Regions from separate parts of the Caballeronia sp. RCC_10 genome, predicted to be linked through region 1. Evidence: predicted binding sites of a transcription regulator. Region 1 holds the regulator's gene; each other region holds the start of a gene.
What was found. The regulator FliA, encoded in region 1, starts transcription of late flagellar genes. The targets are predictions, from matches to a motif close to CTAAAGTTTNNNNNNNNNNNGCCGNTA.

Region 1 (5,055 bases):
TCCGTGTTCGGCGCGAAGCCCGACGCCGATGCCGACGCAGCCGACGAAGCACCCGCCGACGAAGCATCCCGCACGCTGGCCGATTCGAATCCGTGGCTGATCGAGCATGCGCGACGCATCGCCGAGCAGGCCGCGACGCCGTCGAATCGGCCGCTGACGGCATCGTCGGCAATTGCACGCGGCATGGGCGTGCCGGTGCCGCCCAAAGCGCAAGCCGCCGACAAGCCGGAGACGGCGAGCTACGTGCTGCGCCAGGCCGCGCAACCGAAGGTGGACACGCCCGAGTGGGCGCGCGAAGCCGCGCAAGTCGCCGCACGCCGCGCCGCGCAGAAGATCAACGCAAGCGCGCCGCAAGCGGAAGCATCGCCGGCATCGGCTGAAGGTGCGTTCGAAGGCTTGCCCGCGAATGCGGCGGCTGTCGTCACCGAGGCGATTCGTGCGCGCATGGAGCAGGTCGTCAACGATACGGTGATGAACGAGCTGTCGTCGATGCGCTCGATGATGGAAGAACAGTTCTCCGGCCTGCTGTGGGGCGATCGCCAGCGCCGCATGCCGAGCAACGCCGCGCTGACCAAGCACCTGTTCGCCGCGGGCTTCTCCGCGCAACTCGTGCGCATGATCGTCGACAACTTGCCGGAAATGGAAAACGCCGAGCACGCGCTCGAATGGGTGCAGCAGGTGCTCGAATCGAACCTGCCGGTGATGGCGAGCGAAGACGCGCTGATGGAACGTGGCGGCGTGTTCGCGCTGATGGGCCCGACGGGCGTCGGCAAGACGACGACCACCGCGAAGCTCGCCGCGCGCTGCGTGATGCGCTTCGGCGCAAGCAAGGTCGCGCTGCTGACGACGGACAGCTACCGGATCGGCGCGCACGAGCAGTTGCGCATCTTCGGCAAGATTCTCGGCGTCTCGGTGCACGCGGTGAAGGACGCGGCCGATCTGCAACTCGCGCTTTCGGAGCTGCGCAACAAGCACATCGTGCTGATCGACACGATCGGCATGAGCCAGCGGGATCGCACGGTGTCCGATCAGATTTCGATGCTGTGCGGCGCGGGTCATCCGGTGCAGCGCCTGTTGCTGCTGAACGCGACGAGCCACGGCGACACGCTCAACGAAGTCGTGCAGGCCTACAAGAGCGCGGCCGATCAGCCGCCGCTCGCGGGCTGCATCCTGACCAAGCTCGATGAAGCGACGAACCTCGGCGGCGTGCTCGATACGGTCATCCGCTACAAGCTGCCGGTGCATTACGTATCGACCGGACAGAAGGTGCCGGAAAACCTGTACGTGGCGACCAAGCGGTTCCTGATCAAAAGCGCGTTCTGCATTCCGCGCGACGGCTCGCCGTTCGTGCCGCAGGACGAGGAAGTGCCGGCGCTGTTGTCCGCATTGTCCGCGCGTGCCGCGGCTGAACTCCATGAGGTTCGCTTTGGATAAGCTCGTGCTCGACCAGGCTGAAGGCCTGAGACGGCTCCTGACGCGTGCAGGCTCGCGCGTGGTGGCGGTCGCGGGCGGACCGGCGGGCATCGGTTGCACGTCGGCGGTGGTGAATCTCGGCGCGGCGCTGGCCGTGCATGGCAAGGATGTGCTCGTCATCGACGAGCGGCAGAACGGAACATCGGTGAGCCGCATGGCGGGGCTTTCCGGATCGCAGGCGATGAGTGCGGTGATGTCCGGCCGCCACACGTTGCAGGACGTCGTCACGCGCACGCCGCTCGGCTTTTCGCTGATCGCCGCGCCCCGCGAGGAGCGCGTGAGTCACGACGCCGCGCAGTGCCGCGGGTTGCTCGACGGACCGGCGGACATCGTGCTGATCGATACGCAACTGGATCGGCATGGCGCGCTGTCGTCGCTTGCGGCGCAGGCGCATGACTTCCTGATCGTCACGCGGGCGGCTGCGCCGGCGATCACCGAGGCGTATGCGTGCATGAAGCGTCTGCACTACGCGCATGCGATCGGACAGTTCCGCGTGCTGATCAATCACGTGCAGAACCCGGCCGACGCGGCGGTCGCGTTCGACAACCTGTCGGGCGTGGCGAGCCGGTATCTGGCGGTGGCGCTCGTGCAGGCGGGGTATGTGTCCGAGGATGCGCGCATTACTCGGGCGAGGGAGCTGTCGCGTTCGGTGGTAGAGGCGTTTCCGGCTACGGCTGCGGCGCGCGACTATCGCCAGATTGCGGCGGAGCTTCTGCACTGGCCGGTGCGTTCCACGCCGGCTGCCCGTGATGCTGAAGTTGAAAACGAAATGCAGTTTTTGGATGGCGAGTCTGACAAGGGCGGGCGGGAAGTGGCGCGAAGGGCGTCGATGTTTCCCGGCCATGCATTGAGCAGCACGGCGTCGATGTGATCAAGACAAAGGTGACCCAGATGTACAACGCCCAAGGCAAACTCTCGCAGTCCGACGTGTTGACGCGCTATGCGCCGCTCGTTCGCCGGCTGGGGCTGCAGCTCGTCGCCAAGATGCCGGCGAGCGTCGACCTCGACGATCTGATTCAGGCCGGCATGATCGGCCTGTTGGATGCGGCGAGCCGTTACAAGGAAGATCAGGGTGCGCAGTTCGAGACGTATGCGAGCCAGCGCATTCGCGGCGCGATGCTCGATGAACTGCGCGCGAACGACTGGCTGCCGCGCAGCATGCGCAAGACGTCGCGCGAAGTGGAATCGGCGGTGCACAAGGTCGAGCAGAGCCTTGGCCGTTCGGCGAGCGAGACGGAAATCGCCGAGCATATGCAGCTGCCGCTAGACGAGTATCAGTCGATGCTGCAGGACTTGCACGGCAGCCAGTTGATCTATTACGAAGACTTCGACCGCTCGGCGGACGACGAACCGTTCCTGGATCGACATTGCGTGGATCGATCGGACCCGCTGTCGGCGTTGCTCGATGACAGCCTGCGCGGCGCGTTGATCGAGGCTATCGATCGGCTGCCGGAGCGCGAGAAGCTGCTGATGAGCTTGTATTACGAGCGCGGGCTGAATCTGCGAGAGATCGGCGCGGTGATGGAAGTCAGCGAGTCGCGGGTTTGCCAGTTGCATAGCCAGGCGGTCGCGAGGCTGCGGGCGAAGTTGCGGGAGCAGGAGTGGACGGGGGTGGAGGCTTGAGGGGGCCGCGCCAAGTTTGGCAAAGATGCTAAGGGAAACCTATTCATTGATCGTCTTTTCATCCGACCAACCCACGCTTACTCCGCCAACGTCGATCAGAGGTGAGTCAAGCCAATCTGCATGCAATTCCGGCCCACGCCAGAAACGCATGCGGGGTCGCCGGGCGGCACGACGACAATTTGGGAATCGATGCTGACTTAACGCGTTGAGAGTCGTTTCCTGGTGGCGGATACAGGACGCGTAATGTCAGTGTTGGACCAGAGGTGATGAGTTCAGCTCTTGTGCCCTCAATGGTAGCCTTTGATTTCGCAGGCAAGGCCCGCCATTGAGGCCAGTGCAAATCCACCAGTGCCAGAAAGCGTTTATTTAACTTTTACGCCAGAACGCAGCAGCTACTAGGTTCACAAGTTGCCTTGTTAGAGCGTGATGCCAGTGGCCTCCGCCGCAGCGGCGGGCAACTGCACTCGACGATGCGGATCTGAGTCACGCGTTGCGAACGGGGTCGTTCGGTCATAGGGCGGCCTCTTGCAAACGCTGAGGAGCCCACACGTGCTGTACCAACGCAACCACCAGTGCGCGCGGGGCTCGCTGTTGCTCTCTCGTGAAGTTGTCGAAGGCTTTGAACGGCAATTGATGAGCGCGTTCGAGCCCTGGGCCGAGTCATTGAGAAATACAATGCGTCGCGGTTGTCTTCCACATAAACCGATAAGCGCACAGTGCTCAGATGTCTGTGTGTTTGAGCGGCACACACGTGTGATTCAGCCCACCCGGCGCGCGCTACAGGCTACCGCTCGCGCTGCGGTGGCAACCCGATCATGCCAAGCCTGTCGGCAAAGTGAAGTTTGCGGCGACTGGCCGCCGTGGCATCGGCTTTCGGACTACGCTTGCGCAGTGCGATGAACCCGGCGCGCTGCGCGACCGGCTCGGAGAAGCGTGGCAGAGCATCAAGGCCGGACTCGTGCGCGGCATTTCCATCGGCTTTCGACCGATCAAGCCGAACGGCGCGGCGACGGTTCGCATGGTATGCGATTCGTCGAATGGCAATGGCTTTAGCTGTCGTGCGTCACGATCTCGGCAAACAGTGGCGTGAGTATCACCGCATTGCCTTCGGCGGATAGTGAGCAACGGCGGATTAACGCTCCACCCCCCCCCGCATTATTCGACTCGACGGCATAGCGCCGACTATGCGCGACGGCACGGTGCGGCTCACTCCAGCAGACTGCAACCGCGCGAGACACTAGCGCCCCAATCGAAGACGTTTCAGAAGTTGATACGACTCGAATCTCCGTAGCCCGAAGTTCATTCCCTGTCAACTTTTGTCGATTTCACGATTTCGCTGATGCATCCAATTGCGCTTCTTCGTTGTGCTCGTATCCTGACAAATCAACTCAGGTGAGTAGGTCTTTTCTAACGAACCGAGACACATGCTGAAAAGCAAGCATAACGAATCATACAAAGGAGGCTGCACATGATGCGACGAATCGCCGTCGTTGGGGACCAACTCGATAACGGCGGAGAGGTTGGCTCTTACGAGGGACCGCAGTTTCTCATTCACGGGCACCAAGCCGCGCTTATAGGCGGCGAAGCTTATTGCCCGGTCTGCAAGACGACGGGATACATCGCGAAGGATGGCGGTCCGCGTCGTGTGAACTTCTTTATCAGCGAGATTGCAGCGCATGACGATGTAGTCGTGTGCGGCTGTCCAGAACATCCGCGCATCTTTGCCCAACTGGCAGGAGAGGCGTGGTACGACGATATGGCCGAGAGTCTTGGAGTGGTCGGTTCTCAAGGGTTCACGAGCGCAGACGCACCCAGAGCACAGCGTGACAGGGCGGAGGAGAATGCTGTTTTTGATCGACATTTCCAACTCGTTGATCAGGACGGTGTACCTGTTAGCCGTGCATTGTTCTATGTTCAATCTCCAACAGGGGAGATTCGCGAAATCACAACAACACCTGA
Region 2 (5,055 bases), 250 kb from region 1:
GCACTTTCGCTTCGTCCATGCCGCCCGCGATCAGCTCGCGCCGCGACGCGTTCGCGCGGTCCGCCGACAGCTCCCAGTTGCTATAGCCCTTCTCGCCGCCGGCGTACTTCACGGCGTCGGTGTGTCCCTGCACGACGATGCGGTTCGGCACGTCGTTGAGCGTGCGGCCTATCTCGCGCAGGATGTCGCGCATGTAGGGCTGCACCGTATCGCTGGAGAGCGCGAACATCGGGCGCTTCTGCGTATCGACGATTTCGATGCGCAAGCCCTGTTGTGTCGACTCGATGCGAATCTGCTGCTTGAACTGCTGCAGCGTCGGGTTCGCTTCGATCGCCGCCATCAGCTTCACTTGCAGGTCGTGCAGGCGCACCTGCTCGCGGCGCTCTAGTTCGGTTGTCGCTTGCCTGAGCGCTTCGTCGTCGACTTCGTTGCGCGGGGTGCGCGCGTCGGTCATGCGGGTGGTGCCGGGGTCGGGGCTCGAAATGTCGCGCCCGCCGCCGGTGATGATGCTCGAATCCATGCCGACCGTTTTCCCGCCGACCATCGCGGCTTTCAGCGGCATGTTGAAGTATTCGGCGATGCCGCGGCGCTGCACCGGCGAGGTGGACGACAGCAGCCACATCAGCAGGAAGAACGCCATCATCGCGGTCATGAAGTCGGCATAGGCGAGCTTCCACGCGCCGCCGTGATGCCCCTTCGCGCCCCTGCCGACGACACGCTTGATGAAGATCGGCCGATCCTTTTCGCTGCTCATGTCGTCACTTCGCCTTCACGCGGCGCACGTGTTCTTCGAGTTCCGAGAACGACGGACGCTCGGTCGAGAACAGCACCTTGCGGCCGAACTCGACCGCGATCGCGGGCGCATAGCCGTTGAGGCTCGCGAGGATCGTCACCTTGATGCACTGGAACATCTTCGTCTGCTCGGCGACACGCTGCTCCGCGATGTTCGCGAGCGGCGCGATGAAGCCGTACGAAAGCAGGATGCCGAGGAACGTGCCGACGAGCGCCTGCGCGATCATCTCGCCGAGCACCGCGGGCGGCTGGTCGGCGGACGCCATCGTGTGCACGACGCCCATCACTGCGGCGACGATGCCGAACGCGGGCATCGCATCGCCCACTTTCGAAAGCGCCTGCGCGGGCGCTTCGCCTTCGGCGTGATGCGTTTCGATCTCCTCGTCCATGAGGCTTTCGATCTCGAACGCGTTCATGTTGCCGCCGACCATCAGGCGCAGATAGTCCGTCAGAAATTCGACGATGTGATGGTCCGCGAGAATCTTCGGGTACTGGCTGAAAATCGGGCTCTTGTTGGGATCTTCGATGTCGGCTTCGAGCGTCAGCGTGCCTTCCTTGCGCGCCTTGGCGAGCAGCACGTAGAGCAGCCCCATCAGTTCCATGTACACGTCCTTGTTGTACTTGGAGCCTTTGAAAAGCGTGGGGATGACGAGCAGCGTCGCCTTGATCGTCTTGATTCCGTTGCCGAGGATGAATGCGCCGATGCCCGCGCCCGCGATCATCAATATTTCGACCGGCTGCACGAGCGCGCCAAGGTGGCCGCCTTCGAGCGCGTAACCGCCGAAAACGGACAGCAAGGTCACGAGCGTTCCAACAAAGATCAGCACGGGCAAGTCCTCGGGTTTTGTTGCGGATGACCGGCCTGAGCGCGCGGTTAAGGATGTTTACGGCATGCGGGGAGAAAACTTTTAGGCGGGCGCCGTGGGGGGCTTGCGGCGTAATGGCGCAATGGCGTAATACCGCGCGCCGTCTTGCGGTCGACGCGGCAAAGCGTTCAGACGATCTGCGCGACCGGCACGTCGGCGGTTTGCGTGATTGCCGCCGCCTTGCCCTTGTCCGCGAGCGAGGAAAGAATCGCGTGATCGTCGAACCGGAAGCGGCACAGCAGATGGCTCGATGAAGCCACCCTCAGCGCCTGCGTCGGCGTCAGCGTAGACACGACTTCCGCGACGCGCTCGGACAGTCCGAGGCGGAACATCGCCGCAACGCGGTCTTCCTGCAACAAGCGCTGCGCGAGAAGCAAGTACGACAGATTCACCTCGCGGATTTCCGCGAGCACGCCTGTAATCGTGGCCGTCATCTTTCCCCCGAGTCGATTCTTGGCTGGTCAGGCCGTGCGGGAAACGTTTGCTCGAATGCGCCAAAAAAAGCCGCATTCGGCCCCGCATATGTCGGCTGATTGTCGCCCAGTGCGGTATGCGCGCCTATCGGATGAACACACCGACTCGCCGACGGAAATCCGCCCGCGGTCGTGTAGGAAAAAGTCGTACACGCGCCCGATGCCTGCTGCTCGGCAGAGGCTTTATCGGCGAAAAGTGGCGTGACTTTAGGAGCGACGCCGAAGGAACGATTTTTGCTGTGAAACGATTTACCGCGCTGATTGCGTGTCGGACGGTTCCGACCGTTTTCGCCCCGGTGCAATTTCTCACTTCGTAACAGCCGTTGTTTCGCGCTGTAACAACGTTAAGCGATTGAAAATTGACGTGTAATGCGGCTCTCGATCCCGATAATGAACGTAAGGGATAACCCGGTCGAGGGCCGGAACCGACCTTGGGCGGCCTGAGCGACGAACTCGCTGCACGCGCGCTGCCCGTCCGAATGGCATGCGTCGATCGTTCAACCGGCTTCACCGCATGTTCACACGAATGCTTTGCACAGGGCCGGAGTCACGTCAGAAACGCCGCTCCGCCGCTGAATTGCAAGGACCGCAAAGGCGTCGAACCGCCACTCGCGGACCACACTGGAGAACCACGTTATGCGAATCGCACAAATTGCACCGTTGCACGAAGCAGTCCCTCCGAAGTTTTACGGCGGCACTGAGCGCGTGGTGTCTTATCTGACGGATGCACTCGTCGATCTCGGCCACGACGTAACCTTGTTTGCAAGCGGCGATTCGCAAACCCGTGCGACTCTCGAAGCGGCCTGGCCACGCGCGCTGCGGCTCGACCCGACCATCCGCGATCCGCTCGCCCCGCACATGCTGCTGCTAGAAACGGTTCGCCGCCGCGCGCATGAGTTCGACGTGCTGCACTTCCACCTCGACTACATGCCGTTCCCGCTGTTCTCGCAAATGGATACGCCTTTCGTCACGACGCTGCACGGCCGTCTCGATCTGCCCGAACTGCAACCGATGTTCAACACGTTCACCGACGCGAACGTCATCTCGATTTCGAATAACCAGCGTGGCCCGCTGCCGCAGGCGAACTGGCTGAACACGGTCTACCACGGGCTGCCGGACGATCTGCTCACGCCGCAACCGGAGAAGAAGCCGGAATATCTCGCGTTTCTCGGCCGCATCTGTCCTGAAAAGCGCGCGGATCTCGCCATCAAGATTGCGGCGCAAAGCGGTCTTCCGCTGAAAATCGCGGCGAAGGTCGACAAGGCCGACCAGGACTACTTCAAGTCGACGATCGAGCCGCTGCTGTCGCAGGCGCACGTCGAATTCGTCGGCGAAATCAACGAGGCGCAGAAGCCGGAATTCCTGTCGGGCGCAAAGGCGCTGCTGTTCCCGATCGACTGGAACGAGCCTTTCGGTCTCGTGATGATCGAAGCGATGGCGTGCGGCACCCCGGTCATCGCGTTCAATCGCGGATCGGTGCCGGAAGTCATCGATCATGGCGTGACCGGGTTCATCTGCGAGGACGTGCAGGGCGCGGTGGGCGCACTGCATCGGATCGACGAACTGTCGCGCACCGAAATCCGCGCGCAATTCGAACGCCGCTTCAGCGCAAAGACGATGGCGCAAAACTATGTCGACACCTACACGTCGATGCTCCAGGCCGCGAAGCGCCCGGTGCTGCGTCAGGTTGCAGTGGGCTAATACCTTCCCTTCTCGCTGCCACTTTGGAATGCCGCCCAATCGGGCGGCATTTCTTTTTGTGCCGCCGAAGCTGCGCGCCCCGTGAAACGCGCAACGATCGACCATTTTTGACAGTTCAGGAAATGAGCCGCGCTTAAACTGCGCTCCGCAGAAGCAAACGGCTTTCTCGCGTCAAATCAACGATCTTCATCTTTTCTCGGGGCTGGATCATGCAATTGTCGAAGCGTCTCGGCGCTGAAATTTTCGGTACCTTCTGGCTCGTGCTGGGCGGTTGTGGCAGCGCGGTTCTGGCCGCTGGATATCCCGGACTGGGCATCGGGTTCGTCGGCGTTTCACTCGCCTTCGGCCTCACCGTGCTGACGATGGCCTATGCCATCGGCCACGTGTCCGGCTGTCACCTGAACCCGGCCGTGAGCATCGGGCTCACGGTCGCGGGACGCTTTCCGGTGCGCGATCTCGCACCGTACATCATCGCGCAGGTGGTCGGCGCGACGCTCGGCGCGTTCGCGCTCAAGCTGATCGCGACCGGCGCGCCGGGCTTCGACCTCTTCGCAAGCGGCTTTGCGGCGAACGGTTTCGGCGATCACTCGCCGGGCCACTACACGATGATCGCGGTGCTCGTCTGCGAAGTCGTGATGACGTTCTTCTTCCTGTTCGTCATCCTCGGCGCCACCGACGACCGTGCGCCGAAAGGCTTTGCACCGATCGCCATCGGCCTGTGCCTGACGCTCATCCACCTGATCTCGATTCCGGTCACGAACACGTCGGTAAACCCGGCGCGCTCGACGGGTCAGGCGTTTTTCGTCGGCGGCTGGGCGCTGGATCAGCTTTGGCTGTTCTGGATCGCGCCGATCGTTGGCGCGGCCATCGCGGGCATCGTTTATCCGCTGCTGACTTCCGAACCGCAAGCGCGCAAGGTCGCTGCCGTCACACAGTAAGCGGCTCTACGCAGTCAAAGAAACGGGCGCCTGATGCGCCCGTTTTGTTTTTCCGCGCCGCGTGCGCGCGCCCCGCATTAAAAACGCGCGACAGATGTAATGGCGCATTACGCAATCCGCTTAATAACGTCACTGCACCGATGGCGCTTCTCCGCTAAACCCTCGCCATATAAGGCTTTCCCGGTTTCACCACCGAGAGCATCGCCCTTACTGGCGGCTTGCACCCCGTAACAAGTCGTCGAAGCGTGTAAGACAGCGGGCGCTTACATTGGACTCATGCGACAC
Region 3 (5,055 bases), on a different contig from region 1:
TTCCCGCCGACGAGGAAGTGCCCGAACGATTCGATCACCTGGCCCGCCGCGTCCGGGCCGGTGTGACCCTCCAGCAGCACGATACGCGTCGACGCGACGTTGAGCGACAGGCGCAGCAGCGTCGAGAACAGCAGCACGCTCGGGAACGCGGCGAAGTCGAGCGGCTTCTGCGTGTACATGCTGACGAGCAGCACCATCACCGACAGCGCGATGTTGAAGGTGAACAGCAGATCCAGCAGAAACGCCGGCAACGGCAGAATCATCATGCCGAGGATCATGCAGATCAGGATCGGGCCGGCCAGCGCCCGAAGGTTCTGCGTGCCGAGCGCGTCGGGGCGTTTCGCGAAAAATCCAGCGCGCGCGTTCATGCTGCGGCTCCTTGTGATGAGTTGTCGCCGGAAAGCGCTTCAGCGGCTTCCTGATCGGCGTCGGCGTCGGATACGCCGCCTTTGTCCAGTTCCTTCGGCACGTCGAGATCGGTGGGACGGTCCGGCTTCGTGCCGCCGTCTTCCTTGTAACGCTTGAGCTGATACACCCACGCCAGCACTTGCGCGACCGCGCCGTACAGCGCGCCCGGAATCTCACGGTTGATCTCGACGTTGTGATACAGCGCCCGCGCAAGCGGCGGCGCTTCGAGCAGCGGCACGTTATGCTCGCGGCCCAGTTCGCGGATGCGCGCCGCGACGAGATTCACGCCCTTCGCGACCACCTTCGGCGCGCGCATCTCGCCGTCGGCATACTTGAGCGCGACCGCGAAGTGCGTCGGGTTCGTGACGATGACATCGGCGGTCGGGATCGCCTGCATCATCCGGCGACGCGCAGCCGCACGCTGCTGCTGGCGAATCTTGCCCTTGATGTGCGGATCGCCTTCGTTTTCCTTGTGCTCGCGCTTCACTTCTTCCTTGCTCATGCGCAGCTTCTTCGCATGCGACCACATCTGATACGGCACGTCGACGACCGCGACGAGAAACAGCCCGCCGATCGCCATGCCGCAGCACACGAGGATCAGATGCATCACATCGGCGAGCGCGAGGCCGAGCGGCTTCGTGAGGAGGCCCAGCACTTCGGCCTTGCGGCTCCACATCGCCGAACCCGCCATGCCGCCGACGACGAGCGTCTTCAGAATCGACATGCCGAGCTGAATCGGACCCTGCGACGAGAACATCTTGCCGAGCCCGCTGATCGGGTTGAGGCGTCCGAAGTTCGGCGCGAGCGGCTTCGTCGTGATGAGCCAGCCGCCGAGGGCCATCGGCGCGGCGAGCGCGGCGACCGCCGTCAACGCGAGCACCGGCAGCACGGCGAGCATGCCTTCCTTGCTGGCGTTGGCCGCGCCGATCATCATCTGGCGCGTGTCGAGCACGGTCTCGTGATTGAACGTGAACGCGCCGCGCAGAATCGACTGCAAGTGTCCGCTGATCGGGCCCGACAGGCCCCATACGCCGAAAAAACCCGCCGCGAGCAACGCAAACGATGCGAGTTCCCGCGAGCGCGCAACCTGGCCTTCCTCCCGCGCCTTTTCCAGGCGCTTGGGAGTGGCTGATTCGGTTTTTTCGAGATCGCTTTCTTCCGCCACCGCTTGCTCCGCTTCGTGCTCGCTTTCTGTGATGGAAGCGATTATTGCGGAAGGCGTCGAGCGGCCATCGGCGGATTAGGCCGCGGAAAACCGGGTTAATCGATGGATAAGAGGCGGGGCAAGAGAAACGGCGCATGACCGTGAAGTCATGCGCCGTGAAGAAAAGACAGAACGGCGGATTACGCGCCGGGCATGCGCCCGTCCGGACCGTAAAACCCGCTTCTCGACGGCGCGACCTGCAACGCCGCGAGCGCCTTGCGGTTGTATTCCATGCGGGTGCGGATCAGCACGCCGTTGTTGTTGTTGCCCTGCTTCGCGCGGCGCGCGGCCGCGCACAGCAGCGCCCATTGTTCGGCGAGTGGCGCATCGCCCTCGGCGGCGGCTTCCATGCCGATGAATCCGCCGGGCAGGCCGAGCGCGCCGAGCTGCGTGTCCCGCTGCTTCTCGAGTACGCCGATGCGCTCGGTTAGCGCGGTCTTTTGCTCGATGATCTCCGGCAGCGCGCCGAGCGGCTGCGCGGCGATCAGCGCTTTTTCCTCGTGGGCGAGGAGGGATTCGAACGCCTGAACGGCGGCGACTTCTTCGATGACAGTGGCAAGCAGGGCGTCTCTCATTGCAGCTCGCTAAAACGCGGGTTCGTCAAAGCCGCCCGGCGCCGTCCACGTCGTGCTCCGGGCGAGCCCGGGCCGTTGCGCTTCAGCCGCCAGTCGGCGGGGTTCTCGTTTGCAGCAGGTCGCGGGCGGTGCTCAAAATGCCGTCGGCGATCTTGCTGGTGTCGATTTTCAGGCTGCCGTCGCGGATCGCGGCCTTGATCGATTCGACTTTCGCCGTATCGATGTCCGAGCCGTTCGACGCGCGCAAGTCCGACGACAACGTCGACAGACTCACCGGCGATGCCGTGTCCGCTTTCACGCCGTTCGCCGGCGCGGTGACTGCGGCAGTTTTCGCATCGCTCTGCGATGCGCGTTGTGAGCCTTCTTGCAGGCTCGCCAGAGTGGTGTTGCTTTTCGATTCGATTTTCACGATGTCCATTCCCGAACGTGTTGAGTCCTTTATCGGCGGTGGGTCTCGGAAACTTTACCCTGCCTCTGTGGCGCAGCACACGTTCGGCGGCATCATCGCCCGGAAAGCCTTATGGGACGGGGGCTCTGCCTAAATGCAACAAAATGAAACATTCGGTAATCAATTCTTCGGGCGGTGATGGCCGGGCCGGGAATGGTCGGCCGCCGCCTGTCACATGCGGATCTCCACCGTCTGGGCATCCTTGACGACGCCGGTCACGATCTGGCCGCCGGCGGTTTTCACGCGAACCTGCTGGCCGGGGGCGGCGTTGCTCATGGCGCTGCCTTCGGCGGAAATCGAGAAGCCGGAGCCGGCGGTGACGACGCGAACCGTCTGCCCGATCGCCACCGCGCTTGCGGCGCGCAGCATATCGGTGCGCAGCGGCAGGCCCACCGGCACGCGCGACAGCGTCACCGCGCCGACCGCCTGCGAGGGATCGGTGACGACGGCTTGCGGCATCGCGGTCAGATCGCCGTCGCGGGCGACGAGGTCGGCGTTGCCGAGCACTTCTCCCGGCGCAACGGCGCGGGCGGCGACGTAGTACGTCGCATTGATCGACACCCGCGCCTGGACATACAGCGTCCACGGCCGCTCGCCGACGCAGCGCACGCCGACCGTCACGCGGCCCCAGAGGCGTGCGCCCGTCGGCATGAACGGATCGAGCGCGGTGCAGGCGGCGAGGCCGCGCGGAAAGACGGGCGTCACCGTGATCTCGACCTTGCCGGGCAAGCCAGCGGCTTGCTGCTGAAGAAAGGCGAGCGCCGCGGCGCGGATGGTTTCGCCGTCCTGCATCGTCGCGGGGGCGGCGGAGGCGGCGGGCGACGGCGTGAAGCTCGCCCGCTTCAGGGCAGGAGCATCGGTGACGGACGGCGTGTAGTTCGCGCGCCTGACCGGCGATGCCACGCCCGCCGCGATCGGCCGTGCGCTGGCCGCGGGCGACGCGGCGGCGTCATCGCGCGTGACGACGACCGGAACGACATCGCGCGGTGCCGATGCAGACGCGGCAGCCGGCTTGACCGAAGCGGCAGCAGGCGCCGGCTTCGCAACGCCCGCCCCGGGAATGACGATCAGTCCGCTGGCATCGTCCATTGCGTCGTCGGCAGCGTCGGCGCGGGCTTCGAGCGCGAGCGCGGCGTGACGCATGGCGGCATCGGCGGCTTTGGTCGCGGCGCGGTAGCCGGGCGCAGGCGCGAGATAAGGCGCGGGCGCAACCGTGGAAACATTCGAAACGGTGGGAACGCTGGAGACAGTGGAGACAGCGGCAGGTTTCGCGGCAGGAAGGCTCTTCGCCATCTCCGCGACCGCCGACGGATTCGTCTCCGCGTTGCCGGGAATCGCAATGAAGCCGTCGCTCTGCTGCGCAACCGCGCCCGCCATGACGCCCACGAGCAGCGACGCGCCGGTCACGCATCGCAACGCGCGGCGCGCAAAAGACGCTGCGCGCGGCGCGGCTGCTTTCGACGGATGCCCGGCGGACCTGCTCATCACTCTCTCCCTTGCTCGCCGCGCCAGGCGCAGACACGTTGTTCGGCTTGATTCGTGAGCGCGAAATTCATCCGCCTCTCACCACGACCCAGATTCTAGATAGCCCGCGTCACGCCCAAGCCTCGAATAGAGGCCGCGTTTCCCGGTTATTCATCGGATCAGTCATTGCGCGCCGCTCCTAAGATGCGTGTCATGCAAAAAGGCCCGCGCGGTGCGGCGGGCGTGTGCGACACCACGAACTTGGGGAACCCGGGGAATGCTAGACAAGCTCGATAAGGAATTCGCGTTCGGCCGCGAAGCGCTCGATGTGCGCGCGTACCGGCAGGAACTGCTGTCGTCGAATATCGCGAACGCCGACACGCCCGGCTACAAGTCGCGCGACGTGGACTTCTCGACCGCGCTCGCCGGCGCGCTCAAGCAGGGCCGCGGCGCAGCGGGAGCGTCGAACGCATCGACGCTGAAGATGGCGCAGCCGGTATCCGTCAGCAGCGGCGCGTCGATGGCCGTGACCGCGAAGGGACACCTGTCCGGCACATCGACGCTCACCGCATCGGGCGGTCCGAGCGACGACTATGGCCGCCTCGCGTATCGCGTGCCGAGCCAGCCGTCGCTCGACGGCAATACCGTCGATCTCGACGCCGAGCGCGTGCAGTTCGCGGACAACGCGCTGCACTTCGAAGCCGGCATGACGGTGCTCAGCTCGCAGATCAAGTCGATGCTGTCCGCGATCACGTCCAACAGTTAAGCGCAGTTAAGAAAGGTCAAGGAATCATGCCTTCATTGATGAACATATTCAGCGTCGCCGGTTCGGCGATGTCGGCTCAGGCGCAGCGCCTGAACGTCACCGCGTCGAATCTTGCGAACGCGGACAGCACGACCGGACCGGACGGCCAGCCGTACAAGGCGAAGCAGGTCGTGTTCGCCGTCGATCCGCT

Region 2: motA (flagellar motor stator protein MotA) is a predicted target of FliA. The motif match lies at 1,677-1,703, and genes of this name have one in related genera.
Region 3: flgM (flagellar biosynthesis anti-sigma factor FlgM) is a predicted target of FliA. The motif match lies at 2,627-2,653, and genes of this name have one in related genera.

Annotation. Positions count from the first base shown of each region.
Region 1 covers NZ_JBFUPT010000003.1:441,975-447,029, forward strand. The annotation lists gene flhF (flagellar biosynthesis protein FlhF) at 1-1,434, shown strand, start outside; gene AB6804_RS09735 (MinD/ParA family protein) at 1,427-2,344, shown strand; gene AB6804_RS09740 (RNA polymerase sigma factor FliA) at 2,365-3,096, shown strand; gene AB6804_RS09745 (PAAR domain-containing protein) at 4,565-5,055, shown strand, end outside.
Region 2 covers NZ_JBFUPT010000003.1:196,232-201,286, forward strand. The annotation lists gene motB (flagellar motor protein MotB) at 1-754, opposite strand, end outside; gene motA (flagellar motor stator protein MotA) at 759-1,619, opposite strand; gene flhD (flagellar transcriptional regulator FlhD) at 1,787-2,092, opposite strand; gene AB6804_RS08540 (glycosyltransferase family 4 protein) at 2,768-3,832, shown strand; gene aqpZ (aquaporin Z) at 4,042-4,770, shown strand.
Region 3 covers NZ_JBFUPT010000029.1:14,330-19,384, forward strand. The annotation lists gene flhA (flagellar biosynthesis protein FlhA) at 1-368, opposite strand, end outside; gene flhB (flagellar biosynthesis protein FlhB) at 365-1,573, opposite strand; gene AB6804_RS27545 (flagella synthesis protein FlgN) at 1,753-2,187, opposite strand; gene flgM (flagellar biosynthesis anti-sigma factor FlgM) at 2,270-2,596, opposite strand; gene flgA (flagellar basal body P-ring formation chaperone FlgA) at 2,807-4,120, opposite strand; gene flgB (flagellar basal body rod protein FlgB) at 4,377-4,865, shown strand; gene flgC (flagellar basal body rod protein FlgC) at 4,892-5,055, shown strand, end outside.